2 regions of the Streptomyces sp. NPDC037013 genome follow, and region 1 is predicted to be linked to the other one. Evidence: riboswitches for the same ligand, from Rfam matches in the RefSeq annotation. Region 1 holds a riboswitch; the other holds the start of a gene.

Evidence for each region. Region 1 has a riboswitch for cyclic di-AMP ahead of ACZ7DY_RS18180 (C40 family peptidase). Riboswitches for the same ligand answer to the same signal wherever they lie in the genome.
Region 2: it holds a riboswitch for cyclic di-AMP, as region 1 does, so the genes downstream of both, ACZ7DY_RS25935 (transglycosylase family protein) here and ACZ7DY_RS18180 (C40 family peptidase) in region 1, are expected to answer to the same signal.

Annotation. Positions count from the first base shown of each region.
Region 1 covers NZ_JBVJRV010000004.1:800,741-811,703, forward strand. Annotated here, with positions in the region: gene ACZ7DY_RS18130 (ABC transporter substrate-binding protein) at 1-971, shown strand, start outside; gene ACZ7DY_RS18135 (DUF1838 family protein) at 1,117-1,863, shown strand; gene bioD (dethiobiotin synthase) at 1,937-2,689, opposite strand; gene ACZ7DY_RS18145 (adenosylmethionine--8-amino-7-oxononanoate transaminase) at 2,691-3,971, opposite strand; gene bioB (biotin synthase BioB) at 3,964-5,139, opposite strand; gene ACZ7DY_RS18155 (8-amino-7-oxononanoate synthase) at 5,260-6,477, shown strand; gene ACZ7DY_RS18160 (DUF397 domain-containing protein) at 6,510-6,734, opposite strand; gene ACZ7DY_RS18165 (helix-turn-helix domain-containing protein) at 6,744-7,607, opposite strand; gene ACZ7DY_RS18170 (ATP-binding protein) at 7,881-8,333, shown strand; gene ACZ7DY_RS18175 (DUF6328 family protein) at 8,353-8,925, opposite strand; gene ACZ7DY_RS18180 (C40 family peptidase) at 9,013-9,486, opposite strand; cyclic di-AMP (ydaO/yuaA leader) riboswitch at 9,490-9,661, opposite strand; gene ACZ7DY_RS18185 (hypothetical protein) at 10,018-10,326, opposite strand; gene ACZ7DY_RS18190 (ATP-dependent Clp protease proteolytic subunit) at 10,334-10,963, opposite strand, start outside.
Region 2 covers NZ_JBVJRV010000007.1:93,356-112,240, reverse strand. Annotated here, with positions in the region: gene ACZ7DY_RS25945 (cytochrome P450 family protein) at 1-407, shown strand, start outside; gene ACZ7DY_RS25940 (transglycosylase family protein) at 544-1,614, shown strand; cyclic di-AMP (ydaO/yuaA leader) riboswitch at 1,810-2,012, shown strand; gene ACZ7DY_RS25935 (transglycosylase family protein) at 2,017-2,742, shown strand; gene eno (phosphopyruvate hydratase) at 3,079-4,371, shown strand; gene ACZ7DY_RS25925 (FtsB family cell division protein) at 4,494-4,973, shown strand; gene ACZ7DY_RS25920 (DUF501 domain-containing protein) at 5,030-5,566, shown strand; gene ACZ7DY_RS25915 (Ppx/GppA phosphatase family protein) at 5,563-6,504, shown strand; gene ACZ7DY_RS25910 (NAD(P)/FAD-dependent oxidoreductase) at 6,903-8,306, shown strand; gene ACZ7DY_RS25905 (class I SAM-dependent methyltransferase) at 8,546-9,841, shown strand; gene ACZ7DY_RS25900 (ABC transporter permease) at 9,980-12,490, opposite strand; gene ACZ7DY_RS25895 (ABC transporter ATP-binding protein) at 12,649-13,419, opposite strand; tRNA gene ACZ7DY_RS25890 (tRNA-Leu) at 13,815-13,897, shown strand; gene ACZ7DY_RS25885 (IclR family transcriptional regulator domain-containing protein) at 14,053-15,714, opposite strand; gene ACZ7DY_RS25880 (4-hydroxybenzoate 3-monooxygenase) at 15,905-17,140, shown strand; gene ACZ7DY_RS25875 (MFS transporter) at 17,137-18,510, shown strand; gene ACZ7DY_RS25870 (Bax inhibitor-1/YccA family protein) at 18,578-18,885, shown strand, end outside.

The DNA of each region.
Region 1 (10,963 bases):
AAGCCAACGCCGCGGGCGGGATCGCCGGACGGCCGATCGAACTGGTCGTCAGGGACACCGCGGCCGACCCGCAGAGAGCGGTGGCAGCCGTCGACGAACTGGACCGGCTCGGCGTGGCCGCCGTGGCGGGGGAGTACCACAGCGTCGTCGCCCGCACCGCCGCCATCAGGGCGGACGCCCTAGGCCTGCCGTTCCTCTGCTCGTCGGCGGTGCTCGACGTGCTCACCGACGAGCCGACGGAGTGGGTCGCCCGTCTCGCCCCGCCGCAGTCGCGCGGCTGGCGGGTCTACGCGGACTTCCTCCTCGGCGCCGGCCACCGCCGCATCGCGGTGGCGGCCGAGCCGAGTCTCTACTGGGCCACCGGGACCCGCATCCTGCGGGACCACCTCGCGCCGCGCGGCGGCACCGTCACCGAACTCGACGCGCGGTCCCTCGCCCCCGAGGCCCTGTGCGACGCGCTGGTCGACCAGCGTGCGAGCGTCCTCCTCCTGCTGGTCGGCCATCCGGACCCGGCCGTGCCGATCGCCAGCTCCGTCCGCGGCGACCGGCGTCTCTCCGGACTCATGATGGGCGCTCCCGCCGGACAGCCGGAACTCCCCGGCTGGGCGGCGTTGTTGGGCGACGACGGCGCCGCGATCCCGTTCCTGCGCTACCTGCCCGACCGCCTCGGCCCCCTCGGGACCAGGGTCGACGCGGCCCTGCGCGCGCGACTGGACGAAGAGCCGTCGTTCGTCGCCTTCGAGGGTTACGACGCCCTCACCGTCCTCGCCGACGTGCTGCGGTCGCACGGCACGGACCGGGCGGCCATCGCCGCGTCCTGGCCGCACGTCGACGTCGAAGGCACCCGCGGGCAGATCCGCTTCACCCGCGCGCCGGGCGGCCACGTCTGGCAGTGGGACCGGCCGCCGGTCCACGTCGCCGACCGGGATCCGGCGCAGGCGGACCGCTTCCGGATCCTGCACGTCGGCTGAGAAACACTTAGGGAGCACGCGGAGGACGGACGTTCCGGGCGTCCGTCCTCGCCGCGTTCGCGCCGGGGTGGCTTTCCGGCCACTTCCGGGGCCGGAGCCCGGGTGCCCGCGTCGGTGGGGGCCGGGATCGCGCAGAGTGGTCCGTATGACGACACCCGCAGAGCTGCTCCGCGCCTTCGCCCGTACCCGTGCCTCGCTCGACGGCGAAGAGGTCACGTACTGGTGGTCGGGGGACGTGTACTCCTGGGCCCCCGACGAGCCGTACCAGCGCCTCTTCGGCTTCGAGGGGCTCAACGTCGCCCGCCTCGTCCAGGACGCCGACGACGGGCCGGACGCCTACCGGCTCCTCACCCGGGAGGCCGCGTTCTACCTGGACCCCGTCACCCGCGAGATCCTGGAAACCTGGCAGGAGCTGCCGGTGACGCACGTCTGGAACGACCCCGCCAACCAGCGCTGGCGCCCATTCCCGGTGCCGATGACCGAGCTCGGCGACCAAGTCTGCTTCAGCCTGGAGATCCCGCTCTCCTACCCCTCGCCGCTGCCGGTCGCCCAGTACCCGCTGGCCTCGGCCGGTGACACCTACAAGGCGCTCGAGCTCTTCCAGTTCTTCGTCGACCGCACCGACCTGGCCGGGTCCGCGCCCGGCGTCCCGGCCACCATGTCGTGGACCCGGATGTCGCCGTGGCTGCCGTGGATGGCCCGGGGCCAGCGGCCCGGCGGCCTCACCTACCACTGCCGGGGCCGCAAGCTCGGCTCGTACGCCGAGGTCCCCGAGCGCACCCGCGCCTACATCGCCGACCACCACCCGGAGTTCTCCCGGGCCCCGGAGAAGTGGAGCGAGCCGAACGAGACGAGCTGGACGTACTTCCGCAAGCTCAACCCGCCGCGGTAGCTGCCGGGCGGCCGGGGGAGGGGGCCCGAGCCACCGTCCTCCCGGCCGAACCCCGGACTCCTGACCCGGCCGGTCAGCGCTGCCCGGCAGGCGCCGCGGCCCACGGCGCGGGCGCCTCGCGGCGCGTGAACGCCGTGGCGTCCCACGTGCCGCCCAGTTCGGGACCGAGCCAACCCCCGGCCCGCGCACGGAAGTCGGGGCCGTCGAGGGTTCCCGATCCTTCCGGTACCGCGCCGAGCAGAGCCCTGCCCGACGCGTCGGGGAGGTCGGCGAGGTTGCACCGGGAGGCCAGGTCCGGCACCGCGGGCCAGCTGCCGACGACGACGCCAAGCTGCGCGACCCCGCGTGCCCGCAGCGCCTCCGTGGTCAGCGTCGTCGTGTTGAGGGTGCCGAGCCCGGCGGCCGCGACCACCAGGACCGGCGCGTCGAGCAGCCGGGCCGCGTCGGCCAGCGTGCCGCCCTCGTCGTCGAGGCGTACGAGCAGGCCGCCCGCGCCCTCGACGAGGACCAGGTCATGTTCGGTCGCCAGCTTCGCCGCCGCGTCGGCCACGTCCTGCGGCCGCACCGGGTTCAGCCCGGCGCGGCGCGCGGCCGTGTCAGGGGCCAACGGCTCAGGGAACCGGGCCAGTTCCAGCGCCGTGACGGCGTCGCCGGCCAGCCGCACCACCTCCTGCGCGTCGCCCGGCTCGCCGGGCGCGACCCCGGTCTGCGCGGGCTTCAGGACGGCGACGCTCCGCCCCGCCGCGAGGGCGACGGCGGCCACCGCGGCCGTCGTCACCGTCTTGCCGATCTCCGTGCCCGTCCCGGACACCACGATCACCGTCATGTCAGCCCTCCCGCGCCGCCGCGCACACCGCGCGGGCGATCCGCGCGACATCGTCGTCCCCCGTGATGAATGGCGGCATCGTGTAGATCAGGTCGCGGAACGGCCGCAGCCACACGCCCTCGCGCACCGCCGCCCGCGTCGCCGCCGCCATGTCCACCGGGTGGTCCAGCTGGACGACGCCGATGGCGCCGAGAACCCGGACATCCCGTACCGAAGGCAGGTCTGCCGCCTCGGCCAGGCCGCCCCGCAGGCCCGACTCGATGCGTTTGACCTCGGTCCGCCAGTCCTGCCCGACGAGCAGGTCGATGGAGGCCCCCGCCACCGCGGCGGCCAGCGGATTGCCCATGAACGTCGGCCCGTGCGCCAGGACCGGCACGTCGCCGCGCGAGATGCCGTCCGCCACCCGCGGCGTGCACAGCGTCGCCGCCAGCGTCAGATAGCCGCCCGTCAGCGCCTTGCCCAGGCACATCACATCGGGCGTGACACCGGCGTGCTCCGCGGCGAACATTGCCCCCGTGCGGCCAAAGCCCGTGGCGATCTCGTCGAAGACGAGCAGTACGTCGTGCGCGTCGCACGCCTCCCGCAGGACCCGCAGGTAGGCGGGGGAGTGGAAGCGCATGCCGCCCGCGCCCTGGACCACGGGCTCGACGATCACCGCGGCTAGTTCGTGCGCGTGGCGTCCGATCATGTCGTGCAGCTGCGTCGCGTACGTCTCGTCGTACTCCGGGGGAGGCGCGTCCGCGAAGAGCTGGCGCGGCAGGACGCCCTGCCAGAGCTCGTGCATGCCGCCGTCGGGGTCGCAGACCGCCATCGGCTGCCAGGTGTCTCCGTGGTAGCCGCCGCGCCAGGTCAGCACCCGGTGCTTCGCCGGCCTGCGCAGGGAGCGCCAGTACTGGAGGCACATCTTGAGCGCGACCTCGACCGAGACGGAGCCCGAGTCGGCGAGGAAGACGTGCTCGAGACCCTCGGGAGACATGTCGACAAGGCGCTTCGCGAGCCGGACGGCGGGCTCGTGCGTGAGCCCGCCGAACATGACGTGGCTCATGCGGTCGAGCTGGCCGCGGACCGCGTCGTTGAGCGCGGGGTGGTTGTAGCCGTGGATCGCCGACCACCAGGACGACATGCCGTCGACCAGCTCGGTGCCGCCGTCCGCGAGGCGCAGCCGGACACCGGCCGCCGACTCGACGACCAGGGGCTCCTGGCGGCCCGGCATCGGCCCGTAGGGATGCCAGACGTGCTGCCGGTCCAGCGCGAGGAGCTCCGGCGTGGACAGATCAGGCATTGGGCGCCAGATCCGTCCCCGCCCCCCGGCGGCGCACCGCCACGAGGTCCGTGCGCGCCTCGCCGGGCTCGGCCGTGGGCTGTGCGGCCGACTCGGGCGTCCCGCAAGGGCCGCAGCCGCCGCCCTCGTGCGAGCCGCACCCCTCCGCGCCGGCGGCCGCCTCCACGCGGTGCTTCGGCAGCGTCACCTGGTCGGTGCCCTCCACCTCGAAGCCCGCGTCGGCGATCATGTCCAGGTCCGCCTGGCCCGCCTGTCCCTCACTGGTGAGGTAGTCGCCCAGGAAGATGGAGTTGGCGAGGTGGAGGGCGAGCGGCTGCATCGACCGCAGATGGACCTCGCGGCCGCCCGCGATGCGCACCTCGACGTCCGGGCAGACGAAGCGGACCATGGCGAGGATGCGCAGACAGCGCTGCGGGGTGAGGTTCCACTCCTTGGCCAGCGGCGTGCCCTCGAAGGGGATCAGGAAGTTCACCGGGACCGAGTCGGCGTCGAGCTCGCGCAGCGCGTACACCACGTCGACGAGGTCCTCGTCGCTCTCGCCCATGCCCGCGATCAGCCCGGAGCAGGCCGAAAGCCCCGCCGCATGCGCCTTCTGGACGGTGTCGACCCGGTCCGCGTACGTGTGCGTCTTGGTGATGTCCCCGTACGTCGCCTCGGACGTGTTGAGGTTGTGGTTGTAGGCGTCCGCGCCCGCCCCGCGCAGCCGCTCCGCCTGGCCGTCCGAGAGCAGGCCGAGGCAGGCGCAGACCTCGACGCCCTCGTTCTGCTCCTTGACCGCCGCGATGGTCTGCGCCACCCGGTCGACGTCGCGGTCCGTCGGCCCGCGGCCGCTGGCGACCAGGCAGACCCGCTTGGCGCCGCCCGCCACACCGGCCGCCGCGGCCTTGGACGCCTCGTCGGGCTTCAGCCAGGTGTACTTGAGGATCTCGGCCTTGGAGCCGAGCCGCTGCGAGCAGTACGAGCAGTCCTCGGGGCACAGGCCCGACTTGAGATTGACCAGGTAGTTGAGTTTCACCCGTCGCCCGAACCACTGCCGCCGCACCTTCCCCGCGGCGGCCACTACGTCCAGGAGATCGTCGTCGGAGGTGGCCAGGACGGCCAGCGCCTCATCACGGGTCGGCAGCTCGCGCCGAAGCCCCTTGTCCACCAGCGTGTTCAGGAGATCCATGGCGCTGATCCTTACGTACGGCAGGCTCCCCGGCCAAGGAGGATCCGCACAACAGAACCGCTTTGAGGTGTGGGTATCGCCACACCCTGGCCCGATGGCCCGGCGGCTAAGGTCTGTGCAATGTCTACAAACAGGCACTCCGTGACGGGCGCGCCCCCCGCGCCGGACGCCGCGCCCGGCACCGCGTCCGGCGCGGTACCGGGCGCGGCCTTCGACTGGCTCGACGAGCAGGCCAGGTCGCGCGCCGACGCCGGACTCGTGCGCACCCTGCGTCCGCGCCCCGCCGACCCCGGCACCCTCCTCGACCTGGCGGGCAACGACTACCTCGGCCTGACCCGGCACCCGGAGGTCACCGAGGGCGCGGCCGCCGCGGCCCGGTGCTGGGGCGGCGGGGCCACCGGCTCCCGGCTCGTCACGGGCTCCACTCGGCTCCACGCCGAACTGGAACGCGAGCTCGCCGCGTTCTGCGGCTTCGAGGCGGCGCTCGTCTTCTCCTCCGGCTACGCGGCGAACCTGGGGGCCGTCACCGCTCTCGCCCCGCACGGCACACTGATCGTCTCCGACGCGGGCAACCACGCCTCGCTGATCGACGGCTGCCGGCTCGCGCGCGGGGCGACGCAGGTGGTGCCCCACAGCGAGCCCGAAGCCGTCCGCAAGACGCTGGACGCGCACGAGGGTCCCGCGGTCATGGTGTCCGACTCGGTGTTCTCGGTCGACGGCGACATGGCGCCACTGACCGAACTGGCCGTGGTGTGCCGGGAGTTCGGGGCCGGGCTGATCATCGACGACGCCCACGGTCTCGGTGTACTCGGCGAGGGCGGCCGGGGCGCCCCGTACGCCGCGGGGCTCGCGGGCGCCGACGACACGGTGGTCACGGTCACCCTCTCCAAGTCCCTCGGCAGCCAGGGCGGCGCCGTCCTGGGGCCGGCCCGGGTCATCGAGCACCTGGTGAACGCGGCCCGCACCTTCATCTTCGACACGGGCCTCGCCCCCGCCGCGGCAGGCGCCGCGCTCGCGGCCCTGCGCCTGCTGCGCCGCGAACCCGGACGCGCCGCGCGCGCCCGCGAGGTCGCGGCCGAACTGCACCGGCGCCTCACGGCCGAAGGGCTCTCGGCGGTACGCCCCGACGCCGCCGTCGTCTCGGTGCGCGCGCCGTCACCGGAGCGGGCGCTCGGCTGGGCAGCCGACTGCCGGGCCGAGGGAGTGTCCGTGGGGTGCTTCCGGCCGCCGTCGGTGCCGGACGGCATCTCACGGCTGCGGCTGACCGCCCGGGCGGACCTCACCGACGCAGAGATCGCCGATGCCGTCCGGGTGATCAGCCGCAACGCACCCCGGTGAGGCGTGCCGGACCCACGAGGGGCCTGGCGGACTCACCGGAGGCTGTCGACGAACGACTCCCAGGGGCCGGGGGAGAAGAGCAGGGCGGGGCCTGCCGTGTTCTTCGAGTCACGCACGGCTTGGAGTCCGTGCAGGGGACCCGAGTCGAGGGTGGCGGTCTCGACGCAGTTGTTCATTCCGTTGCTGTAGCTGCTGCGCTGCCACCGCGCACCTGGAAGATTCGTGCTGGAAGGTACGTACCGAGGCATTGCGGTCATGGTGCCTCCTTACGCGCCGTCGCCTAGCCCGGCGATGAATTCCGTTGATTCCTCGGGTGAAAGCGCCTGTACCTGAAGGGAGTTGAAGGCCTCCGTGTACGCCTGGAGGTCTTCTTTCCGTTCGAGGTAGAGGCTACTCGTCAAATGGTCGAGAACAACCACATCCAGATCAGCAATGTCCGGAAATGAAAAAATAACGAAAGAACCGATCAGACCCGCATGCTCACCGGCGGCGAACGGCAGTACCTGAAGCCGGACATGGGGCAGAAGTGACGCCTCCCGCAACCGCGCCAGCTGCCCCGCGAGGACCCGCGCCCCGCCCACCGGCCGCCGCAGCACCGCCTCGTCCATGACCACGCTCAGCCGCAGCGGCGGCTCGGCCCGCAGCACGTCCTGCCGGGCGAGCCGCACCTCCACCAGCGTGTCGACCTGCTCCTCCGGCAGCCCGCCGAGCGCCGCCCGGGTCACCGCGCGCGCGTACTCGGGCGTCTGCAGCAGTCCGGGGACCACCGTCGTCTCCAGGGTGCGCACCCAACTGGCCTGCGACTCCAGGCTGATGAAGTCCCGGTAGGTGGCCGGCAGCAGATCGCGGTACGCCTTCCACCAGTGGTGACGCCCCGCGCCGGGATCGTCGGCGCCCGCGAACGCGATGAGCAGCTCACTGCGCCGGGAGTCCGCCACCCGGTACGTCTCCAGCAGCAGCCGCACGTCGGAGGCCTTCACGCCGCTGCGGCCCGTCTCGATCCGGCTCACCTTCGACTGGTGCCAGCCGAGCCTGGCCGCCGCCTCGATGCTGGTGAGTCCTGCATCGCCGCGCAGCGCGCGCAGTTCGGCGCCGAGCTGGCGGCGGCGCACCGCCGGGCCGTACTGCATACCCGATCTCCTTCCGGATGAAGCCGTCGGATCTCCCGGCGGCGGAGCGGGGCAGTAGGCGAGAGTAGAGGAAGCCCGGGGCTCCCGCCCAAATACGGTCGGCCGTAGCAGAGTTCACCGCTTCGAGCGACAGATATATGCACATCTCGGTGGATCGCCACGCGTCACCGGCCAAGGAGTGGCAGGCTGGCGCGAAGCACCAGTCCGGGACGGTCCTCGGGTCATCCGCCGCGATTCGGAGACCGGTCCCGGTGGGAAAGGGACAGCGTCGCCATGGCAGATCACCAGGAAGCCTCCGTCACCCTGCCGAGCGATCCCGCGTCGGTTCCCGCGGCCCGGAAGTACGTCTCGCGGGTGCTCTCCGAATGGGGCCTGCCCGGCGACGCCGAGGTGACCGACACGATCAGGCTCATCGTCTCCGAACTCGCCACCAACGCCGTGCAGCACACCCTCGGCCAGTCGCCGACCTTCACCGTGGACCTGGAGCTCGACCGGGACGAGCAGCTGCGGATCGGCGTCACCGACAGCCATCCGCGCTACCCCAAGCGCCTCCCTGCCGCCGTCCAGCAGGACAACGGCCGCGGCATGGTCATCATCCGCTGGCTGACCGCCGAGTGCGGCGGCAGACTCTCGGTCAGCCCCACCGACGAGGGCGGCAAGACCGTATGGATCGCGCTGCCCTGGCGGGCCCCCCTCCGGCGCAGGCACCGAGACGCGACCCACTGACCGTGGGAGCGCACGTCGGTCACCGGCATCGCTCCCGGCGCAGCGGACCCGGCGCGCCTCCGCGGGCCGTTGCCGGCGGGGCGGGCCGCCCGTGCGACGGCGTCTCGCCCTCCTGTGCCGCGGGCCGTCGCAGAAGACGCGGGAGCACGCCCCACAGCCCGACACAGACCAGCAGGGTCCCCGCGCCCGCGGCGACCCCGGCGGCCCGGCCCACCGTCACGTCGACGACGAGCAGCACCGACCCGGTGAGCGCCAGCACCAGGACAATGAGGCCGATGCCGGCCAGCCGGGACGACACCCGTACGACGAGCGGTTTGGCGCGCTGCTGGAAGAGCGACCGGTGCAGCGCGGCGGGCGCGGTGAAGAGCGCCGCCGCGAGCACGGCGAGCAGCAGCGTCGTGACGTACGTCAAGCGCTGCACCTCGTCGAGGGCCGGAAACCGTGAGGTGAAGGCGAGGGAGAGCAGAAAGGCGAACAGGATCTGCACGCCCGTCTGCGTCACCCTCAGTTCCTGGAGCAGCTCCGCGAAGTTGCGGTCGGCGCGCTCCAGCGGCGTCTCATTGCGGGCGGTACAGGAATGCTCGTCTGACATCCGGTACGGGTATCCCGGCCGGCGCGTTCCACGCACCGGCGCCCGCGCCGGGTGGTGATCGGCGCGCGCCGGCCGGACCCGGCACGGTCAGCGCACCCTGCCGTACCAGACGCTCTTGGACCAGATCTTCTCCAGCCGCACCACGGTGTTCGACTTGGGCGCGTGCCAGATGCGGTTGTTGCCCGCGTAGATCCCGACGTGGTAGACGTTCCGCCCCGAGTGGAAGAACACCAGGTCGCCGCGGGTCCGCTGGGACCGGGAGATGTGCTTGGTCTTGTTGTACTGCGCGGCGGCGGTGCGCGGCAGCTTCTTGCCCGTCCGCTTGAACGAGTAGAGCGTCAGGCCCGAGCAGTCGAACCGGTTGGGTCCCACCGCGCCGTAGCGGTACGGGGAGCCCTTCTTGGACGCCGCGATCTTGAGCGCCTTGGTCCCGTGAGTGGCTGCCTGGGCCTCCGACGTGAGCCCGGGGGCCACGACGGTGCCGCCTACGACGGCGAGCGTGAGGGCCGATGCGGCCCCCGTTCTGCTGAGCAGCGACGGAACATGATTCAGCGCGGTCATGCGAAACCCTTCGTCAGCCGCCTGTGAAAGATGACCTGTCGGGTTCGGGCAGGCGAAGATGCCCGGCCGCGTGGTGCGGCTTCACCCCAAGGGCGTCGTCCGGACGTTCCGGACGGGCCCGTCGTACCTGGGTCCTCCACTCCTGCCGTTGCACAGATGTCGACCGGTCATCCGGGTGGCGGCAGGACTCGGCGTCCGCCCGGACCGCCCCGCCGCTGTGGCGGGGGCTTGTCGTCGGAAGGGATCTTGACCCGAAACAGGTCCGAAAACCGAGCCGAAACGGTCTTTTGTGAGGCTCCTCACGACTGACCTGTTCAGGTGGACACTGCCGAATTGGGCCTGTCGCCCGTGACTCCGACGACGGCTCGACCAGCAACGGAATGTCCTATTCCGGACCTGCTGTAGTCGAGGCGCGCAACTCGAAACCGTACGATGAAGGACGATTTGGTACGCCGTCCGTGGTAGCCCGACTGGTCCGTTTCGAAGCGGCACCGGACAGTCCGCCTCTTGGCGGCGGAAGCTGACGGATGCTCAGTCCCCGGCCGCGGGCGGCATGGCGACGCGTCCGGCGCGCCGTTCGCCGTCGAGTACGCGCAGCGCCCGGGCGAGCGTCGGCCCGTGCACTTCGCGCTCTCCCCGCTGGTGCATGAGGGCGAGGGCGTCCCGCAGCGCGGTTGCCCGGCCCACCAGCGCCTGGGCGGCGCGGAGTCCGCGGTAGGTGTGCTCGGCGCGGGCCGGATTGATCCGGCCCAGCAGGTCGACGACTTCGAGGTAACGGTCGATCAACTCCGCCTCGGCGCGCGTCAGGGCGGGCAGGGGCGGCAGTTCCGGCGGCAGCATCGGACGGTCACCCCGGGTTGCGTGCGGCGAGCGAACTCTTGCGGCTCGGGATGATGCCGTCCACGAGCCCGTACTCCAGGGCCGCTCGGGCGTCGAGGATCTTGTCCCGCTCGATGTCCGCGGCGATCCGTTCAGGAGTCTGTCCCGTGTGCCGTACGAGCATCTCCTCCAACAGGGCGCGCGTGCGCAGGAGTTCGTCGGCGTGGATCGCCAGGTCGGTCGCCTGCCCCTGGATGGGCTCGGTGATCGAGGGCTGATGGATCAGCACGCGGGCGCCCGGCAGCACGAACCTCTTGCCGGGCGTCCCGGCCGCGAGCAGGACGGCGGCGGTCGAGGCGGCCTGCCCCAGGCACGTCGTCTCCACGTCGCAGGTGACGAACCGCATCGTGTCGTAGATCGCGGTCATCGCGCTGAACGAGCCGCCGGGGGAGTTGATGTACAGCGAGATGTCGCGGTCCGGCGCCTGGTGTTCCAGGTACATGAACTGCGCCATCACGTCGTTCGCCGACGTGGCGTCGACGGGAGTGCCCAGGAAGACGATGCGCTCCTCAAGGAGCTTGGAGTACGGATCCATGGTCCGCGCCCCCGAACTGGTGCGTTCGGTGAACTCCGGCAGGACGTAGCGGGCGGACGGACG
Region 2 (18,885 bases), on a different contig from region 1:
TCGAGGAACTCCTGCGCTTCGACGGGCCGGTCGAGCTCGCCACCTGGCGGTTCGCCACCGAGGCGCTCAGCATCGGCGGCCAGGACATCGCCGCGGGCGACCCCGTCCTCGTCGTGCTCGCCGCCGCCGACCGCGACCCGGCCCGCTTCGAGGCCCCCGACACCCTCGACCTTTCCCGCAGTGACAATCCGCACCTCGGATATGGGCACGGGATCCACTACTGCCTCGGCGCCCCGCTCGCCCGCCTGGAGGGCCGCACCGCCCTCGCGACGCTGCTCAGACGCCTTCCCGACCTGCAACTCGCGGTGGATCCCGCCGATTTGCGGTGGCGTGGCGGACTGATCATGCGGGGACTGCGCACGCTGCCGGTGAAGTTCACAGACGCACAGGAAACGGCGCGCGGCTGACGGACCATCACGACTGTGATGTTCACGTGATCTCCGCTGCATCGACTTGTGACAAGCGTTCGACTGCGGCTACGTTCACGTCGACTTGGGCACCCCGGTGCCCGGTCGTCGCCGCAGTCTCCTGAAAGGCAACCGCATGCTCTCCGGTCAAGGTCGTCACCGACGCCCCCGCCAGGCCCCGGCTCTCATCGTCGCGGCAGGCGTCACCGGATCAGCCATCGCCATCCCCCTGCTCGCCGCCACCAGCGCGAGCGCCGCCTCCACCACCACCTGGGACAAGCTCGCCCAGTGCGAGAGCGGTGGCGCGTGGAGCGCCGACCCGGGCAACGGTTATTACGGAGGACTCCAGCTCTCCCAGGAGACATGGGAGAGCTACGGCGGCCTCGACTACGCGCCCAGCGCCGACCAGGCCTCCAAGTCCCAGCAGATAGCCGTCGCCGAGAAGGTCCTCGACGCCAAGGGCACCGCCGCCTGGCCGAGCTGCGCCCCGATCGCCGGTCTCACCGACGGCGGCGCGGCGGCCGACGTGGACCCGGGCGCCCCCATCACCCCGGAACCCTCCGATCCGTCCGGTTCGACCGGCGCCGAGGGCTCCAAGGACTCGAAGGAATCCAAGGACTCCGGGGACGCCAAGGGGTCGAAGGACGGCGCGGAGAAGGGTGACGCGTCCGGCGAACCCGCGGACTCCGCCGAGCCGTCCGACGACGCGTCGACGGACCCGGCGGACGCCTCGGGCGACACGCCCGGGAAGGGCGCCGGCTCGCGAGAGAAGAATCACGACGAGTCCGGCGAAAAGGACGGCAAGAAGGACGGCAGGGGCGGGAAGGGCGACGCCGACGGCAAGGGCGGCACGGACGGCTCCGGCAAGTCCGGGACCGGGGACGGCACTTCGCCCGACCCTGAGGACGCCACCGCCCCCTCCGAGGGCTCCGACGGCTCCTCCGGCCGCCACCGCGGCGACCGCGCCGACGAGAGCGGGGGTGCAGGCGGGCGTCCCGGACGGCACGCCTCGCGCGGCGACGAGCGCACCGGCGCGGTCGCCGACGGGACGTACACGGTGCGCTCCGGGGACAACCTCTCGCTCATCGCGGACGACCTCGACGTCGACGGCGGCTGGCACGAGCTCTACGCCGAGAACAAGAAGACCGTCGGCGCCGACCCGGACCTCATTCTCCCCGGTCAGAGCCTCGATCTGGGCGAAAAGTAACGGTAGTTGACGATGCGTCTGCCGGGGCCTTCGCGGCGTATGTCCGCTTTGGCGCGAGTGAGACATGGGTCTCAGAAGCCCTGATCGTCTTTGAAATTGTGTGGAAGACGTGATTACCGTCGTCACCGCTCGCCACTGGTGAGCCCCGCCGGTCGGTACGCCGAATCCTGCCAACGGCCGGACGGGAACAGTCGTCGCTCAAGAGCGCCGTGGGCAGGAGCGGGGGACCCAAGGTTTGTGCCGGGTCCGTCCGTTGAGGGGGTGGGCAGCCGAGAGGCTGGGCGCCGCGCAACGGACGGGAACGGCTAGGGGTGAAGTCGCGCTCAAGGAGTGCGACCGGGCAACCACATCGGCCCGAACCCGACAGCTCACCTCGCAGGCGTCGGTGTAGGGGATCAACTCATGCTGCTTTCCAGCAAGGGCAAGCACCGCCGTCCGTCCAAGGCCACCCGCGTCGCCACGCTCGTCGGCGTGACCGGCGCCGCCGTCGCCGCCCCGCTGATGGCGGCCGGCTCGGCCTCCGCCGCCACCACCTCCGAGTGGGACGCCGTCGCCCAGTGCGAGTCCGGCGGCAACTGGTCCATCAACACCGGCAACGGCTACCAGGGCGGCCTGCAGTTCTCGCCGTCCACCTGGGCCGCGTACGGCGGCACCAAGTACGCGCCGACCGCCGACAAGGCCTCCAAGGCCCAGCAGATCGAGATCGGCGAGAAGGTCCTGGCGGGCCAGGGCAAGGGCGCCTGGCCGTCCTGCGGCGTCGGCCTCTCGGGCGCCTCGCCCAGCAGCGGCGGCGGCTCGCAGCAGCAGGCCCCGCAGCAGCAGGCTCCGCAGGAGAAGCCGCAGCCGCAGCGGACGCAGCAGCAGGCCGCTCCGCAGCACCAGCAGCAGGCCGCGCCGAAGCCGCAGCCCGCGCCGCAGACCGAGTCCAAGAAGACCGTCGAGACCCCGACCGGCAAGACGGTCAAGAAGGGCGACGGCGAGTACAAGGTCGAGACGGGCGACACCCTCTCCAAGATCGCCCAGGCGCACCACGTCAAGGGCGGCTGGCAGAAGGTCTACAAGCTGAACGGCGACATCATCGACGACGCCGACTTCATCTACCCGGGCCAGCAGCTCCACCTCGGCTGAGGCTGCTCCCCACCCGGCCGTGCCTCGGCGGACGCACGGCCGGCCCCCGTCCCCACGGGCTCCCCGCCCCGGTGCGCGTATCCCCCGTACGCACCGGGGCGGGGCCATGTCCGCCGCCGGAACCCCGCCATCCGGCCCTGCCGAGGCCGCCCCGCCTGTTCGCTACCAGCGAGTAGAAACGCGGCCCATCGTCCTGATTCCAGGGGATTTGGCCTCTTGTTCGTCCCACGGGACGGGCGGTCGGCTGGCTGAAGCCCCGGAGCCGGTTAGGCTCAGGAGACGCAGGGCCGAAACGGCCCGCGTCACTGTGTATACGCGTCACACTCCCAGAAGGAGATGCTCGTGCCGTCCATCGACGTCGTCGTAGCCCGGGAAATCCTGGACTCCCGAGGCAACCCCACGGTCGAGGTCGAGGTCGGCCTCGACGACGGCAGCACCGGTCGTGCCGCCGTTCCGTCCGGTGCCTCCACCGGTGCCTTCGAGGCCATCGAACTCCGCGACGGTGACCCCAACCGTTACCAGGGCAAGGGTGTCGAGAAGGCCGTCCTCGCCGTCATCGAGCAGATCGGCCCGGAGCTCGTCGGCTACGACGCCACCGAGCAGCGCCTGATCGACCAGGCCATGTTCGACCTGGACGCCACCGACAACAAGGGCTCGCTCGGCGCCAACGCCATCCTCGGCGTCTCGCTCGCCGTCGCCCACGCCGCCTCCGAGGCCAGCGACCTGCCGCTCTTCCGCTACCTCGGCGGACCCAACGCGCACCTGCTGCCCGTCCCGATGATGAACATCCTGAACGGCGGGTCGCACGCCGACTCGAACGTCGACATCCAGGAATTCATGATCGCCCCGATCGGCGCGGAGTCCTTCTCCGAGGCGCTGCGCTGGGGCACCGAGGTCTACCACACCCTCAAGAAGGTGCTGAAGGAGAAGGGCCTCTCCACCGGCCTCGGCGACGAGGGCGGCTTCGCCCCGAACCTGGACTCCAACCGCGCCGCGCTCGACCTCATCCTCGAGGCCATCAAGCAGGCCGGTTACGTCCCCGGCGAGCAGATCGCGCTCGCCCTGGACGTCGCCGCGTCCGAGTTCTACAAGGACGGCAGCTACGAGTTCGAGGGCAAGACCCGCTCGGCCGCCGAGATGACCGAGTACTACGAGGAGCTCGTCGCCTCGTACCCGCTCGTCTCCATCGAGGACCCGCTGTTCGAGGACGACTGGGCCGGCTGGAACGCCATCACCGAGAAGCTCGGCGACAAGGTGCAGCTCGTCGGCGACGACCTGTTCGTCACCAACCCCGAGCGCCTGGCCCGCGGCATCGAGGAGAACTCGGCCAACGCCCTGCTCGTCAAGGTCAACCAGATCGGCTCGCTGACCGAGACCCTGGACGCCGTCGAGATGGCCCAGCGCAGCGGCTTCAAGTGCATGATGTCGCACCGCTCCGGCGAGACCGAGGACGTCACCATCGCCGACCTCGCCGTCGCCACCAACTGCGGCCAGATCAAGACCGGCGCCCCGGCCCGCTCCGAGCGCGTCGCCAAGTACAACCAGCTGCTGCGCATCGAGGAGATCCTCGACGACGCCGCCGTCTACGCCGGCCGCAGCGCGTTCCCCCGCTTCCGCACCGCCGAGTGACGCCTCCCGGCACAGGCAGAGCGGCTCCCGCAGCCACGTAGTTACCTACGTCCCCGCACCCGGTCCCGTACCGTGTGCGGGGACGTACGTACGTATACGCGCTGCTCTGGGGAGACGGAACCATGGCCAAGGCCGGGACCAAGGACCGGTTCTCCACCGCGACCCGCCTGCGGCTGCTCGGCGAGCAGACCGCCGAGCGCGTCTACCGCTCCCAGACCAAGCGCCAGGCCCGCCGCTCCCGGCTCACCGGCCGCGCCGCCCTCCTCGCCCTCGTGCTCTGCTCGCTGGTCGTCGCGCTCGCGTACCCCATGCGGCAGTACGTCTCCCAGCGCGCGGAGATCGACGACCTGCGCCGCCAGAAGGCCGCGCACCGGGCGGACGTCGAGAAGCTGCGCGACGAGAAGGCGCGCTGGCAGGACGACGCGTACGCGGAGCAGCGCATCCGGGACCGCCTGCACTACGTGATGCCCGGCGAGACCGGCTTCACCGTGATCGACCCCGCGGCGGCGAAGAGCCGGCGCACGGACCAGGGGGCGGCCTCGCGCCCCTGGTACTCGAACGTCTGGGACGGCGTCGACAAGGCCGACCGACCCGACGACTGACCTCAGACGACTGACCTCAGCACGCCCCTCCGTAGCGAACCGATCGAAAGACAGGCATGGAAACCCCCCCGCCGACCACCGAACGCACCGAGCCGACCGACGCCGACGTCGAGGCCTTCAAGCAGCAGCTGGGCCGCCCGCCGCGCGGCCTGCGGGCCATCGCGCACCGCTGCCCCTGCGGGCAGCCGGACGTCGTCGAGACGGCGCCGCGCCTCCCGGACGGGACGCCCTTCCCGACGACGTACTACCTGACCTGCCCGCGCGCCGCGTCCGCCATCGGCACGCTGGAGGCCAACGGCGTGATGAAGGAGATGTCGGAGCGGCTCCGGACCGACCCGGAGCTGGCCGCCGCGTACCGCAAGGCGCACGAGGACTACCTCGCCCGCCGCGACGCCATCGAGGTCCTCGAGGGCTTTCCGAGCGCGGGCGGCATGCCGGACCGCGTGAAGTGTCTGCACGTCCTGGTCGGCCACTCGCTGGCCGCCGGGCCGGGCGTGAACCCGCTGGGCGACGAGGCCCTCGCGATGCTGCCCGAGTGGTGGGCCAAGGGCCCGTGCGTCACGCCGTGCGCCGCTTCCGGGGAGGCCGGGTGACCCGCGTCGCCGCCATCGACTGCGGCACCAACTCGATCCGCCTGCTCATCGCGGACGTCGACCCGGCCACCGGCGAACTGGTCGACCTGGACCGCCGGATGACGATCGTCCGGCTCGGCCAGGGCGTGGACAGGACGGGCCGCCTCGCCCCCGAGGCGCTGCGGCGGACCTTCGCGGCCTGCCACGAGTACGCCGCCCTCATCAAGGAGCACGGCGCCGAGCGGCTGCGCTTCGTCGCCACCTCCGCCTCCCGCGACGCGGAGAACCGCGACGAGTTCGTCCGGGGCGTCCTGGACATCCTGGGCGTCGAGCCGGAGGTCATCAGCGGCGACCAGGAGGCCGAGTTCTCCTTCACCGGCGCGACCAGGGAGCTGTCCGGCCGGGACGACGTCGCCGGCCCCTACCTGGTCGTGGACATCGGCGGCGGCTCCACGGAGTTCGTGGTCGGCACCGACGAGGTGCAGGCCGCCCGCTCGGTCGACGTGGGCTGCGTCCGCATGACCGAGCGGCATCTCGTGCGCGACGGCGTGATCACGGACCCGCCCGCGCCGGAGCAGCTGGACGCGATCCGCGCCGACATCGAGGCGGCGCTCGACCTCGCCGAGCGGACGGTGCCGCTCAAGGAGGCCCGCACCCTCGTGGGCCTGGCGGGTTCGGTGACGACCATCGCCGCCATCGCGCTCGGCCTCGACGCGTACGACTCGGCGGCCATCCACCACTCCCGGATCCCGTACGAGCAGGTCAGCGCGATCGTGGAGCGGCTGACGCACGCCACGCACGAGGAGCGCGCCGCGATTCCCGCGATGCACGAGGGCCGGGTCGACGTCATCGCGTCGGGCGCCCTCGTCCTGCTGGCGATCATGGACAGGGTCGGCGCGCGCGAGGTCGTGGTGAGCGAACACGACATCCTCGACGGCATCGCCTGGTCCATCGCCTGAGCGGGTCCGGTGGCGTCTGAGCGGTCGCCAGGGGGGTCCTTGGGCTCCCCGGCGACACTCCGTCGGGAAAGTTCGTGAAGTTCTTCACAAGGAAAACGGCCCTGATGGGCGAGGTTCGCGGGTGTTGTGCCCCCGTGCGGGGCTCCCGCGGGCTCCGGGGCCCGCGGCCGGTCCTCCTCGCGGGGGGCGGCGGGGCGGGGTGCGGGGGTGCGGTCCACTCTCTGCGGCGGGCTCGCGGCGCAGCTCACAAGGGGTGAACAACGACTCGTGAGGTGCGGTGGTTCCCCCGTGGCGCCATGACCTCTGTCACGTGGGCGGCGAAGTGTAGCAGAGGCCCTGCGCATCCTTGTGAAGGGGCGCACGAGCGACCCCCGCCCGGCAGGTGGATACTCGATGGCATGAGCACCACGGAGCGTCCCAGGATCCTCGTAGTAGGCGGTGGGTACGTAGGCCTGTACGCAGCTCGGCGCATTCTCAAGAAGATGCGCTTCGGAGAGGCGACCGTCACGGTCGTCGACCCCCGGTCGTACATGACCTACCAGCCCTTCCTCCCCGAAGCCGCCGCCGGCAACATCTCGCCCCGGCATGTCGTCGTACCGCTGCGACGCGTGCTGCCGAGGGCCGAGGTTCTCACCGGCCGGGTCACCACCATCGACCAGGACCGCAAGGTCGCCACGATCGCGCCGCTCGTCGGCGAGGCGTACGAGCTGCCTTTCGACTACCTGGTCATCGCGATGGGCGCGGTCTCCCGCACCTTCCCGATCCCCGGCCTCGCCGAGCAGGGCATCGGCATGAAGGGCATCGAGGAGGCCATCGGCCTGCGCAACCACGTCCTCGAGCAGCTCGACAAGGCTGACTCCACGACCGACGAGGAGGTCCGCCGCAAGGCGCTGACCTTCGTCTTCGTCGGCGGCGGCTTCGCGGGTGCGGAGACCGTCGGTGAGGTCGAGGACATGGCCCGCGACGCGGCCAAGTACTACAAGAACGTCAAGCGCGAGGACATGCGCTTCGTCCTCGTCGACGTCGCGGACAAGATCCTCCCCGAGGTCGGTCCCAAGCTCGGCCAGTACGGCAAGGAGCACCTCGAGGGCCGCGGTGTCGAGGTCTACCTCAAGACCGGCATGGACTCCTGCGTCGACGGCCACGTGGTCCTCAACAACGGCCTCGAGGTCGACTCCAACACCATCGTGTGGACCGCGGGCGTCAAGCCGAACCCGGCGCTCTCCCGCTTCGGTCTGCCGCTCGGCCCGCGCGGCCACGTGGACACCCAGACGACGCTCCAGGTGCAGGGCACGGACTACATCTGGGCCGCGGGCGACAACGCCCAGGTGCCGGACGTGGTCGGCCGCAAGGCCGGCAACGAGAACGCCTGGTGCCCGCCGAACGCCCAGCACGCGCTGCGGCAGGCGAAGGTCCTCGGCGACAACGTGATCTCCGGCATGCGGGGCTTCCCGCAGAAGGAGTACAGCCACGCCAACAAGGGTGCGGTCGCCGGTCTCGGCCTGCACAAGGGCGTCGCGATGATCGTCATGGGCAAGATGAAGATCAAGCTCAAGGGCCGTCTCGCCTGGTACATGCACCGCGGCTACCACGGCATGGCGATGCCGACGTTCAACCGCAAGATCCGCGTCCTCGCGGACTGGACCCTCGGCATGTTCCTCAAGCGCGAGGTCGTCTCCCTCGGCGCCATGGAGACGCCGCGCGAGGAGTTCTACGAGGCGGCCAAGCCCGCCCCGAAGCCCGCTGCCGCCGCCGAGCCGGCGCCCGAGGTGAAGACCGAGGAGAAGGCCAAGGCCTCCTGACCTCGCGTCACTGATCCACCCCGAAGGGGGCCGTCCGCCATCCGTGGTGCGGGCGGCCCCCTTCGGCGTGTCCGGGGGTGAGTAGATGTGGTGGGCATCTATTTTGCCGTTCCGTGACACCGCAACGGGACTGCGCCCGGGGGGCTTTGGTGTTTACGTGGTGTTGGACCGTCCCGGGACCCGCTTCCCCGAGCCCGACTCCGTTCGCGGCGGGGGAGGCCCATTCGGAGGTGTGCGTCATGCAGGACGCCGCACTGCGGCTGAAGAATCTCGCCGAGCAGCTCATCGGAGCTCCCCTGCCGGTGCGCATCCGCGCCTGGGACCGGTCGGAGGCGGGCCCGCCGGGCACCCCCGTCCTCGTCGTACGCAGCCGCAGGGCCCTGCGCCACCTGCTCTTCAAACCCGGCGAACTGGGCCTGGCCCGCGCCTGGGTCGCCGGTGACCTGGACGTCGACGGCGATCTGTACGAGGCGCTCGACCTGCTCGCGGAGTTCATCTGGGAGCGCGGCGAGGACGCCAGGAACCTGCGGGAGTCCCTGCGCGACCCGAAGTTCCGCGCCGCCGCCCGCTCACTGATCGCCCTCTCCGCCCCCTTCCTGCCGCCGGCCCCGCCACCGGAGGAGATGCGCAGACGCGGCCGGCTCCACCGGCACACCAAGGGCAGCGACCGGCAGGCCATCAGCCACCACTACGACGTCGGCAACGACTTCTACGAGCTGGTCCTCGGCCCCTCGATGGTCTACTCGTGCGCGTACTGGGAGTCGCCCGACGCCACTCTGGAGAACGCCCAGCGCGACAAGCTCGAACTCGTCGCCCGCAAGCTCGGCCTGCGGCCCGGCATGCGCCTGCTCGACGTCGGCTGCGGCTGGGGCTCCATGGCGATCCACGCGGCCCGCGAGCACGGCGTGAGCGTCGTCGGCGTCACGCTCTCGCAGGAACAGGCCGCCTACGCCAGGAAGCGGATCGCCGAGGAGGGGCTGACCGACCGGATCGAGATCCGCGTCCAGGACTACCGCGACGTGCGCGACGGCCCCTACGACGCCATCAGCTCCATCGGCATGGCCGAACACGTCGGCGCCGAGCGCTACCTGGAGTACGCGAGCGACCTGTACGCCCTCCTCAAGCCCGGCGGGCGGCTCCTCAACCACCAGATCGCGCGGCGCCCGCAGGACGACGAGTCGGCGTACAGCGTGGACGAGTTCATCGACGCGTACGTCTTCCCCGACGGCGAACTGGCGCCGGTCGGCACCACCGTTCAGCTCCTGGAACGCGCCGGCTTCGAGGTGCGCGACCTGGAGTCCATCCGCGAGCACTACGCCCTCACGCTGCGCCGCTGGGTCGCGAACCTGGAGGCGCACTGGGAGCAGGGGCAGCGGCTCACCTCGCCGGGCCGGGCCCGCATCTGGCGGCTCTACATGGCCGCCTCCGCGCTGGCCTTCGAACGCAACCGGATCGGCGTCAACCAGGTCCTCGCCGTGAAGACCCCGGAGGCGGGCGCCTCGGGACTGCCGCTGCGCTCCAGGGACTGGCGGTAGCCGGCCGGTCCGGCGTGTGGATTCAGCCCGTCCGGCGTTTGAGGACGAGCCGCGGAGCGGCGACACGCGGGCACCCGAAGGGCCCTGGACAAGTCTCCTCGTCCAGGGCCCTTGCACGGTCTCCCTCTCGCGGGAGCGCTACTCGCTCTTGATGGCCTGCAGCGGGTTGAGCCGCGCCGCGCTGCGGGCCGGCCACATCGCCGCGAGGACGCCGACCAGGGCCGCGATCCCCAGGAAGACCGCGATGCGGCCGTACGGGATCTCCATCGCGTACGTCGACACGGAGTCGGCGATGCTGTTGCCCGCGGCCCAGCCGATGAAGAGGCCGAGCACGATGCCGAGCACCGCGCCGAACAGCGAGATGATGACCGACTCGAGGCGGACCATCTGCTTGACACTGGCCCGGTCGAGGCCGATCGCCCGCAACATGCCGATCTCGTGCTTCCGCTCGAAGACCGACATGGCCAGGGTGTTGATGACACCGAGCACCGCGATGAGGATGGCCATCGCCAGCAGGCCGTACAGCATGTTGAGGACCAGGTTGATGCCGCCCGCGATCGCGTTGCTGATCGCGTCCTTGTCCTGCACGGTGATGGCCGGGTTGTCGCCCAGGGCGTCGATGATGGCGTCCTCGGCCTTGTCGGAGGTGCCGTCCTTCATCTTCACGAGGACCTGCTTGTCGACGACCTTGTCCAGGTGCGGGTCGACGACGGAGACCGGGGCGAAGAGCCCGTTGAGCATCTCGTTGCCCTTGTAGACGCCGGCGACCTTCAGGCGGACCGTCTTGCCGTCGTCGTCGAACTTCAGCGGGAAGGTGTCGCCCGCCTTCAGCCCCTTGTCCTTGGCGGTGTCCTCGTCGACGAGCGCGCCGCCGCTCTTGAGACCGGCCAGCGAGCCGCTGGTGAAGTCCAGGCCGACCAGCCGGCCGAAGGTCTCGGGGTCGACGCCGGTGACGGTGGACCAGCTGCCGTCGGCCTCGCCGTACGCGGTGCGCATCGGGCTGGTCGCCTCGACGCCGGGGACCTTGTCGAGCTTTCCGCGGACCTCGGGGGTCAGCGGCTGGAAGTTCGCCATCGAGACGCTGTAGTCGGCCTTCATGGATCCGGCGGCCATCTTGTTGATGGCGCTGCCCATGGAGGTCGCGATGACCGTCATGCCCGTGATGAGGGTGAGGCCGATCATCAGGGCGGCGGCGGTGGAGGCCGTGCGGCGCGGGTTGCGCACCGAGTTGAGGCGGGACAGCTTGCCGGTGACGCCGAACGGCTTCAGGAGCGGGGCCGCCGCGGCGATGAACGGGCGGGACAGCAGCGGCGTCAGGACGATGACGCCGACGAGGATGACGCCCGCGCCCCCGGCCATCACGTAGTTGTCGTCCATGAAGAGCAGGAGCACGCCGAGGGCGACGATGATCGAACCGATGGTGTTGCGGACGACCAGGCCGCGCACCGTCGGCGTGGCGTGCACGCTGTTCATGGCGGCGACCGGCGGGATCCTGGCGGCGCGGCGGCCCGGCAGCCAGGCGGCCAGCATGGTCACGACCACACCGATCAGGAGGGCGGCGACCACGGTCGTCGGGGCGATGACCAGCGGCCCGTCGGGCAGCGAGGCACCGCCGGAGTTCATCAGGGCCTCCAGGCCCACGGCGACGCCGATGCCGAGCGCGAAGCCCGCGACGGCGGCGACCAGGCCCACGAGGAACGCCTCGATCAGCACGGAGCGCGTCACCTGACGGCGCGAGGCGCCCACGGCCCGCATGAGGGCGAGCTCCTTGGTGCGCTGGGCGACCAGCATGGTGAAGGTGTTGGCGATGATGAAGATGCCGACGAAGAGCGCGATGCCGGCGAAGATCAGCAGGACCTGGCTCATGGAGCTGGTCTGCGTCTCGATCATGTCGTCCTGCTCGGACTTGAGCTCGCCGCCCGTCTTCGTCGAGGAGTCCTTCGGCAGGATCTTCTCGACCGAGTCCTTCAGGGCCGCCTCGGAGGTGCCCGCGGCCGCCTTCACGTCGATCTCGTCGTAACCGGTCTTGTTGAGCGCCTTGAACGCGGTCTTGTTGTCGAAGACCGCCAGGCTGCCGCCCGCGACCACGCTGCCGTCGTCGGTGTCGAAGATGCCGCTGACCTTCGCGGTCCGCACCGGCCCGTCGGTGGAGTAGCGGACGGTGTCGCCCACCTTGTAGCCGGTGCGCCCGGCGGTACGGCTGTCCAGGGCGATGTCACCGGCCGACTTGGGCGGGGCGCCCTCGGTGAAGTCGTAGCGCGGGTCCTTGCCGTCCTTGCCCGGGTAGAAATTGGTGCCGGTGGTGCCCCACTCGCCGCCGACCAGCTTGCCGTTCTTGTCGGCGAGCGCGGTGAAGCCGGAGACGGAACCGGTGACGGAGTCCGCGCCGGGCAGCCGTCCGGTCTTCTTCAGGAGGGAGTCGGTGAGCCGGGAGTGCCGCTCGCCGTCCTCGGACCCGCCGCCGTCCGACAGGATGGCGACGGAGACGTGGTCGAAGCTCTTCGCCGACTTGTTCTTGTAGGCGTTGCCGAACGTGTCGGTGAAGACCAGCGTGCCGGAGACGAAGGCGACACCGAGCATGACGGCGAGCACGGTCATCAACAGCCTGGCCTTGTGCGTGAGCACGTTGCGCAGGGCGGTACGGAACATGGGTGTGAGTCCAGGGTGAGGTGAGGGGGGAAATGCCCCGCAGGGGCTTTTTTCCCAGGGGCGCGGGGAACTGCGCGCTCAGCCACGAAGGGCCCGCAGTCCCGGAGGGGAGCTCGGCCGAGAGGGCGGACGGGACGCCGCTCAAGGCCGGGCGGCCATCAGCTCGTACGGCCCTTGGCGTCGAAGTGCTTCATCCGGTCGAGCACGCCGTCGGCGGTCGGACGGTGCATCTCGTCGACGACGCGGCCGTCGGCGAGGAAGATCACGCGGTCCGCGTACGAGGCGGCGACCGGGTCGTGGGTGACCATCACGACGGTCTGCCCGAGGTCGCGCACCGAGTTGCGCAGGAAGCCGAGGACCTCGGCGCCGGAGCGCGAGTCGAGGTTTCCGGTCGGCTCGTCACCGAAGATGATCTCCGGCTGGGAGGCGAGCGCGCGGGCCACGGCGACGCGCTGCTGCTGGCCGCCGGAGAGCTCGGTCGGACGGTGCTTGAGGCGCCCGGAGAGCCCCACCATCTCGATGACCTGCTCCAGCCACGCCTGGTCGGGCTTGCGGCCCGCGATGTCCATCGGCAGCGTGATGTTCTCCAGCGCCGTCAGCGTCGGCAGCAGGTTGAAGGCCTGGAAGATGAAGCCGATCTTGTCCCGGCGGAGCTTGGTGAGCTGCTTGTCCTTGAGCGTGGACAGCTCGGTCTCGCCGATGCGCACGGAGCCGGAGCTGAAGCTGTCCAGGCCCGCGACGCAGTGCATCAGCGTGGACTTGCCGGAGCCCGAGGGGCCCATGATCGCGGTGAACTCGCCCTGTCCGAAGTCGACGGAGACCCGGTCCAGGGCGACCACCTGGGTCTCGCCCTGTCCATACACCTTGGAGAGTTCCGTGGCGCGCGCCGCCACGGCGGTGGTGCGGGCGGCGAAGGGGGTGGTGGTCACGGGAGGGTGCTCCTGTTCGGTACGACGAGTGGGGACGTACTCCATCGTCCTGGCCGATCAGCGCCCTGGAGTCACCCGCTGATCCGGTTCGGGGGGCCCTCTCCAGTCGGACTTGAGGGCGGCCTGTCATACCTGGGGATGACAGGCGTCCCTGATGCGGAAAGAGGGTGAAAGCGGGGACGGGGCCGTCAGGGCGGCTAAATTCCGTCATTCCGTGCAGAGGCCCACGAGACCGGCCGAGCCCGGGGAAAGGCCTCCGGCAAGTACCGATGGACCGTGCCGCGGTCTGATGCACCCTCAGACGTCAATAAAATAAGACAACATCGGGCTGGCCTTCCGCTGTTCGGGGGACGCCTCCCGATAGGGTCGAAGCCTCGATGCGGAGCCCATGGCCTGCCCGGATGGTGGAATGCAGACACGGCGAGCTTAAACCTCGCTGCCCCTCGGGGGCGTGCCGGTTCGAGTCCGGCTCCGGGCACTTCCGCTGCGTTCCCCCTGTGCTGTTCCTGTGCGCTCCTTGTGTTCCCGTACGACTGGTGAGTCCTTGATCACGACGTACGCGGCCGGCGGGACGGGCCTGATGGCGCCTCAGTTCGAGCGCCGCGCCATGACGTTGGCCGCACCGGCCCGGGACTAGGGCAGCCGCACCGTGTTGAAGCGGGCCGCGGTGTGCAGGTCGGCCTCGATCGCCGCCGCGGTCTCGCGCAGCGCGGGCAGCAGGGCGTCACGGGTCCGGGCCACCGGGCCCGCGCCCGCGTGCTGCGCCACGTTCAGCGCCGCGACCACCTCACCCCGTGCGTCCCTGACCGGCACGGCGACCGAACGCAGCCCCTCCTCCAGCTCCTGGTCGGCGGTGGCGTGCCCGTCGGCGGCGACCCGGTCGAGGATCCGGGCCAGCTCCGCCGGATCCGTGACGGTCCGCGCCGTGAGGGCCCGGGGCGGCGCGGACCGCAGGACCCGGGCGCGCTCCTGGGCAGGGAGCCCGGCGAGCAGCACCCTGCCCATGGCGGTGGCGTACGCCGGGAAGCGGGTGCCGACGGTGATGTGCACGCTCATGACGCGCACCGTCGCCGCCCGCGCCACGTACAGGATGTCCGTCCCGTCCAGGACCGTGACCGACGCCGACTGGTGCACGCGGTCCGTCAGGTCGCGCAGGTGCGGCTCGGCCAGCTCGGCGAAGGTGAGCCGGGACAGGGCGGCGTGGCCCAACTCCAGGATGCGGGGGAGCGGGCGGTACAGGCGGCCGTCGTGCGCCGCGTACCCGGCCTGCTCCAGGGTGTGCAGGCAGCGCCGCGCGGTGGCCCTCGGCAGCCCCGTCGCCGCCGCGAGCGCGGTGAGCGGCAGCCCCTCGCCCCGGGCCTCGCCCAGCGCGCACAGCACCGCGAGGCCGCGGGCCAGCGACTGCAGGAACCCGGGCCCCAGATCGGCTTTGGCGGCCAGGGCGTCGGCGGCGGTGCCCAGAAGACCGGCCCCGGAGGCGGCTCCGGGCGCCCCGGGCCCGTCCGGGGCCGGTTCCGTGTCCGCGAGGCCCGCCAGGTGGTCCGCCTCCGCGCGCAGGCGCGGCAGCATCGCCTCGGCGAGGCCGGCCGCCGTGTGCCTGCTGGTGTGGCTCACCGCCGACAGGGCGTACCTGACCCGTCCCGAGCCGTCGCGCACCGGGACCGCCACCGCGATCAGCCCCGGCTCGATCAGCTGGTCGTCCAGCGCCCAGCCCGTCTCGCGGGCACGCGCAACGCGGGCCGCGAGGTCCGGCAGCTCCGCGGGCGCGGGGCCCGGCGGCAGCGCGGGAAAGGCCTCCTCGGCGGGCCCGGCGGCGACGCGCGCCCGCCACGCCGCCCACCGCTCGCCGTCCCACGCGTCCGCGAACAGCGCGCCCGGCGCGCACCGCTCGGGCGGCAGCAGGTCCCCGATGCGGAAGGCCACCGACATCGCGCGGCGCCGCGCGGCCTGGGTCACGAACCGCACCCCGTCGCCGTCGGGCACGGCGAGGGAGACCGACTCGTCGAGCTCGTCGGCGAGCCGGGCGGTGCGCGCCGCCACCTCGCCGGTCAGGCCGCTGGCCGCGAGGTAGGCGTTGCCCAGCTCCATGACGCGGGGCGTGAGGTGCAGCTCCTGTCCGCGCACGCGGAGGTGGCCGAGGCGGGCGAGGGTCGCCACCACCCGGTCGACCGTCGAGCGGGCCAGGCCCGTGGCGCGCACGAGGTCGCTCGCGCGCATCCGCCCCGGCTCCGCACGGGCGAGGGTCCGCAGCACGGCGAGGCCGCGCTCCAGGGGGCGTACGGACTCTTCGGGCATGCGCCGCTCCTCGTACCTGTGCTCAAGGTGCTCGTGGCAGCCGAAATCGGGTGCCGCACGACCGTTGACAGCGCACCGGCGCGGCCGGAGACTCCCGTCAGCACATTATGAACGAAAGTTCACCAGGCGAACAAGTGCGGTCGTGAGGTGCGCGCGGTGCGCGGGGTGGACACGGGGAGGGGATCGAACGATGCGTACCACCGTCGGGATCATCGGGGCCGGGCCGGCCGGGCTGCTCCTCGCCCGCCTGCTGCACACCGCGGGGATCGATTCCGTCGTCCTGGAGAGCCGCGACCGCGCCTACGTGGAGCAGCGCCAGCGCGCCGGAATCCTGGAGCAGGGCACCGTCGACGTGCTGCGCGAGGCGGGGGCCGGGGCCCGCATGGACCGCGAGGGCCTGCCGCACGACGGCATCGAGCTGCGCTTCGACCGCCGCAGGCACCGCGTCGACTTCCCCGCGCTGACCGGCGGCAAATCCGTCATGGTCTACGCGCAGACCGAGGTCTGCAAGGACCTCATCGCCCTCCAGCTCGAGGCGGGCGGACCGCTGCTGTTCGGGGCCGAGGCGCTGGAGGTGACGGACGCCGACACCCAGAGCCCCCGCATCCGCTTCCGGCGCGAAGGACGCGACGGCCGCGGCGCACGCGAGGAGATCCTGACGTGCGAGTACGTGGTGGGCTGCGACGGCTCCTGGGGCGTGGCCCGCAAGGCGGTGCCCCAGCGGCTCTCCCGGACCTTCGAGTGCACCTTCCCCTACGGCTGGCTCGGCATCCTCGCCGACGTGCCGCCCTCCCACGACGAGCTGGTCTACGCCCGCCACGACCGCGGCTTCGCGCTCCTGTCCATGCGCTCGCCGACCGTCACGCGCGCGTACCTGCAGGTTCCGGCCGGCACCGAGGCACGGGACTGGACCCACGGCCAGATCTGGGACGAGCTCGACCGCCGCCTGGAGACCGACGACCCGGCCTGGACGCTGCGGCGCGGGCCCGTCACCGCCACCTCCGTCACGCCCATGCGCGCCTTCGTCCACGAGCCCATGCGGCACGGCCGGCTCTTCCTCGCCGGGGACGCCGCGCACATCGTCCCGCCGACCGGCGCGAAGGGCCTCAACCTCGCCGTCGGCGACGTCGTCACCTTCGCCCGCGCGCTGATCCGCCTTCGCGACAAGGGCGACGCAAGCCACCTCGACGCGTACTCCGAGACCTGTCTGCGCCGAGTCTGGCAGGCCGAGCGCTTCTCCTGCGCGATGACGTCCCTGCTCCACCGCGCCCCCGACGCCACCCCCTTCGACGACCGCGTCCAACTCGCCCGGCTCGACCGGATCACCACCGCGCGCTCCGCCGAGGAAGACCTCGCGGAGGCCTACACCGGATTCCCCCTGGACCGGGCCCCGGACCAGCGGGCCCCAGAAGGAAGAGTCCTGTGAACCCACCGACCCCACCGGCCCCCGCCGGGGAGCGCACCTTCCGGTCCGTCGCGCCCGTCATCGCTCTGTGCTGGCTCGTCATCTTCTTCGACGGCATGGACGTCAACATCTACGGCGCCGTGCTGCCGCACCTCGTCGACGACCCCGACCTCGGCTTCAGCGCCTCCCTCGCCGGCACCATCGGCTCCTGGACCACCTTCGGCATGCTCGTCGGCGCCCTCGGCTGCGGCACCCTCACCGACTGGGCGGGCCGCAGGCCGATGGTGGCGGGCAGCGTCGTCCTCTTTTCGCTGGGCTCCGCGCTGTGCGCGCTCGCGCCGAGCGCCGCCGTCTTCGGCGCGGGCCGGTTCGTCTCCGGGCTCGGGCTCGGCGGGCTCATGCCGATCGGGCTGGCGATCGTCAGCGAGTTCGCGCCGCCGCGCAGGGCCGCGCTCGCCACCGGCCTCATGATGACCTCGTACCACGCGGGCGGCATGGCGGCGACGGGCCTCGGGCTCGCGCTCGGCCCCGACCACGGCTGGCGCGCCGTCTTCTGGACCGGTGTCGTCCCCGCCGTCGTCGTCGTGCCGCTGGTGTGGAAGTGGCTGCCCGAGTCGCCGGGCGTCCTGCTCGCCAAGGGGCGCGCCGAGGAGGCGGCGGCGGTCGCCGGCCGCTACCGGCTGCCCGTCCCGACCCCCGCCGACGCGCCAGGGACCGGGGCGAAGGGGAGCTTCACCGCCGTCGCCGGGCTCTTCACCCCCGGGCGGCGCCTGGCGACCCCGCTCCTGTGGCTCGCCTCCTTCGCCGGACTGCTCCTGGTGTACGGCGTCTCCACCTGGCTGCCCCAGCTCATGCGGGCCATGGGCTACTCGCTCTCCTCCTCCGTCACCTTCCTCATGGTGATCAACGCGGGCGGCATCGTCGGTCTGCTGGTCGCCGGGCGCACCGCCGACCGTTTCGGGCCGTTCAAGGTCTCCGCGATCTGGTTCCTGCTCACCGCGTGCGGCGCCTTCCTGCTCAAGGCCCAGCTGCCCCTCGGCGTCGCCTACGCCGTCGTCTTCGTGACCGGCGTCTGGCTCTTCTCCGCGCAGGTCATGGTGTACGCGGCCGCTCCCTCCCTCTACCGGCCCGCGCAGCGCGCCACGGGGCTCGGCTGGGTCACCGGCGTCGGGCGCACCGGGGCGGTGGTGGGGCCGTGGCTGGGCGGGGCGGTGGTCGAGGACGGCGACGCCTCGCTCGGTTTCACGACCTTCGCGGCGGCCGCGGTGCTGGGCGCCGTCGCCATCTCCCTGGTGGCACTCGTGCGGGGGAACGGTTCCGATCCGGGAACAGTACGGGCGATGCCGGGCGTTCTCGGTCACAGAGAGGGAAAGATCCTCCCCAAGCACTAGGCCCATCCTTTTGCCTACGCATTACTCTTGAGGCAAAGCCACACACGGTGGCCCATGGAGGAGTGAAATGAGGAGCAGTAACCCGGTCTTCTCGCGACGGGGGTTCAGCCGCGACAACGGCTACGCCGGCTTCGGCGCGCAGCCGCAGGCCGGGGGACCCGCAGCCGCGACCCAGACCCAGCAGGGCAACCCGTACGCGCAGGGCAATCCCTACGCCACCAATCCGTACGCCCAGCAGGACCTGCAGCACGGAGCGCCCCAGGCGCCCGTGACGGCCGCGGGCCGCATGACGATGGACGACGTCGTCATGCGCACCGCCACCACGCTCGGCACGCTCGTGGTCACGGCCGCGCTCGCCTGGGCGCTGCTGCCGGT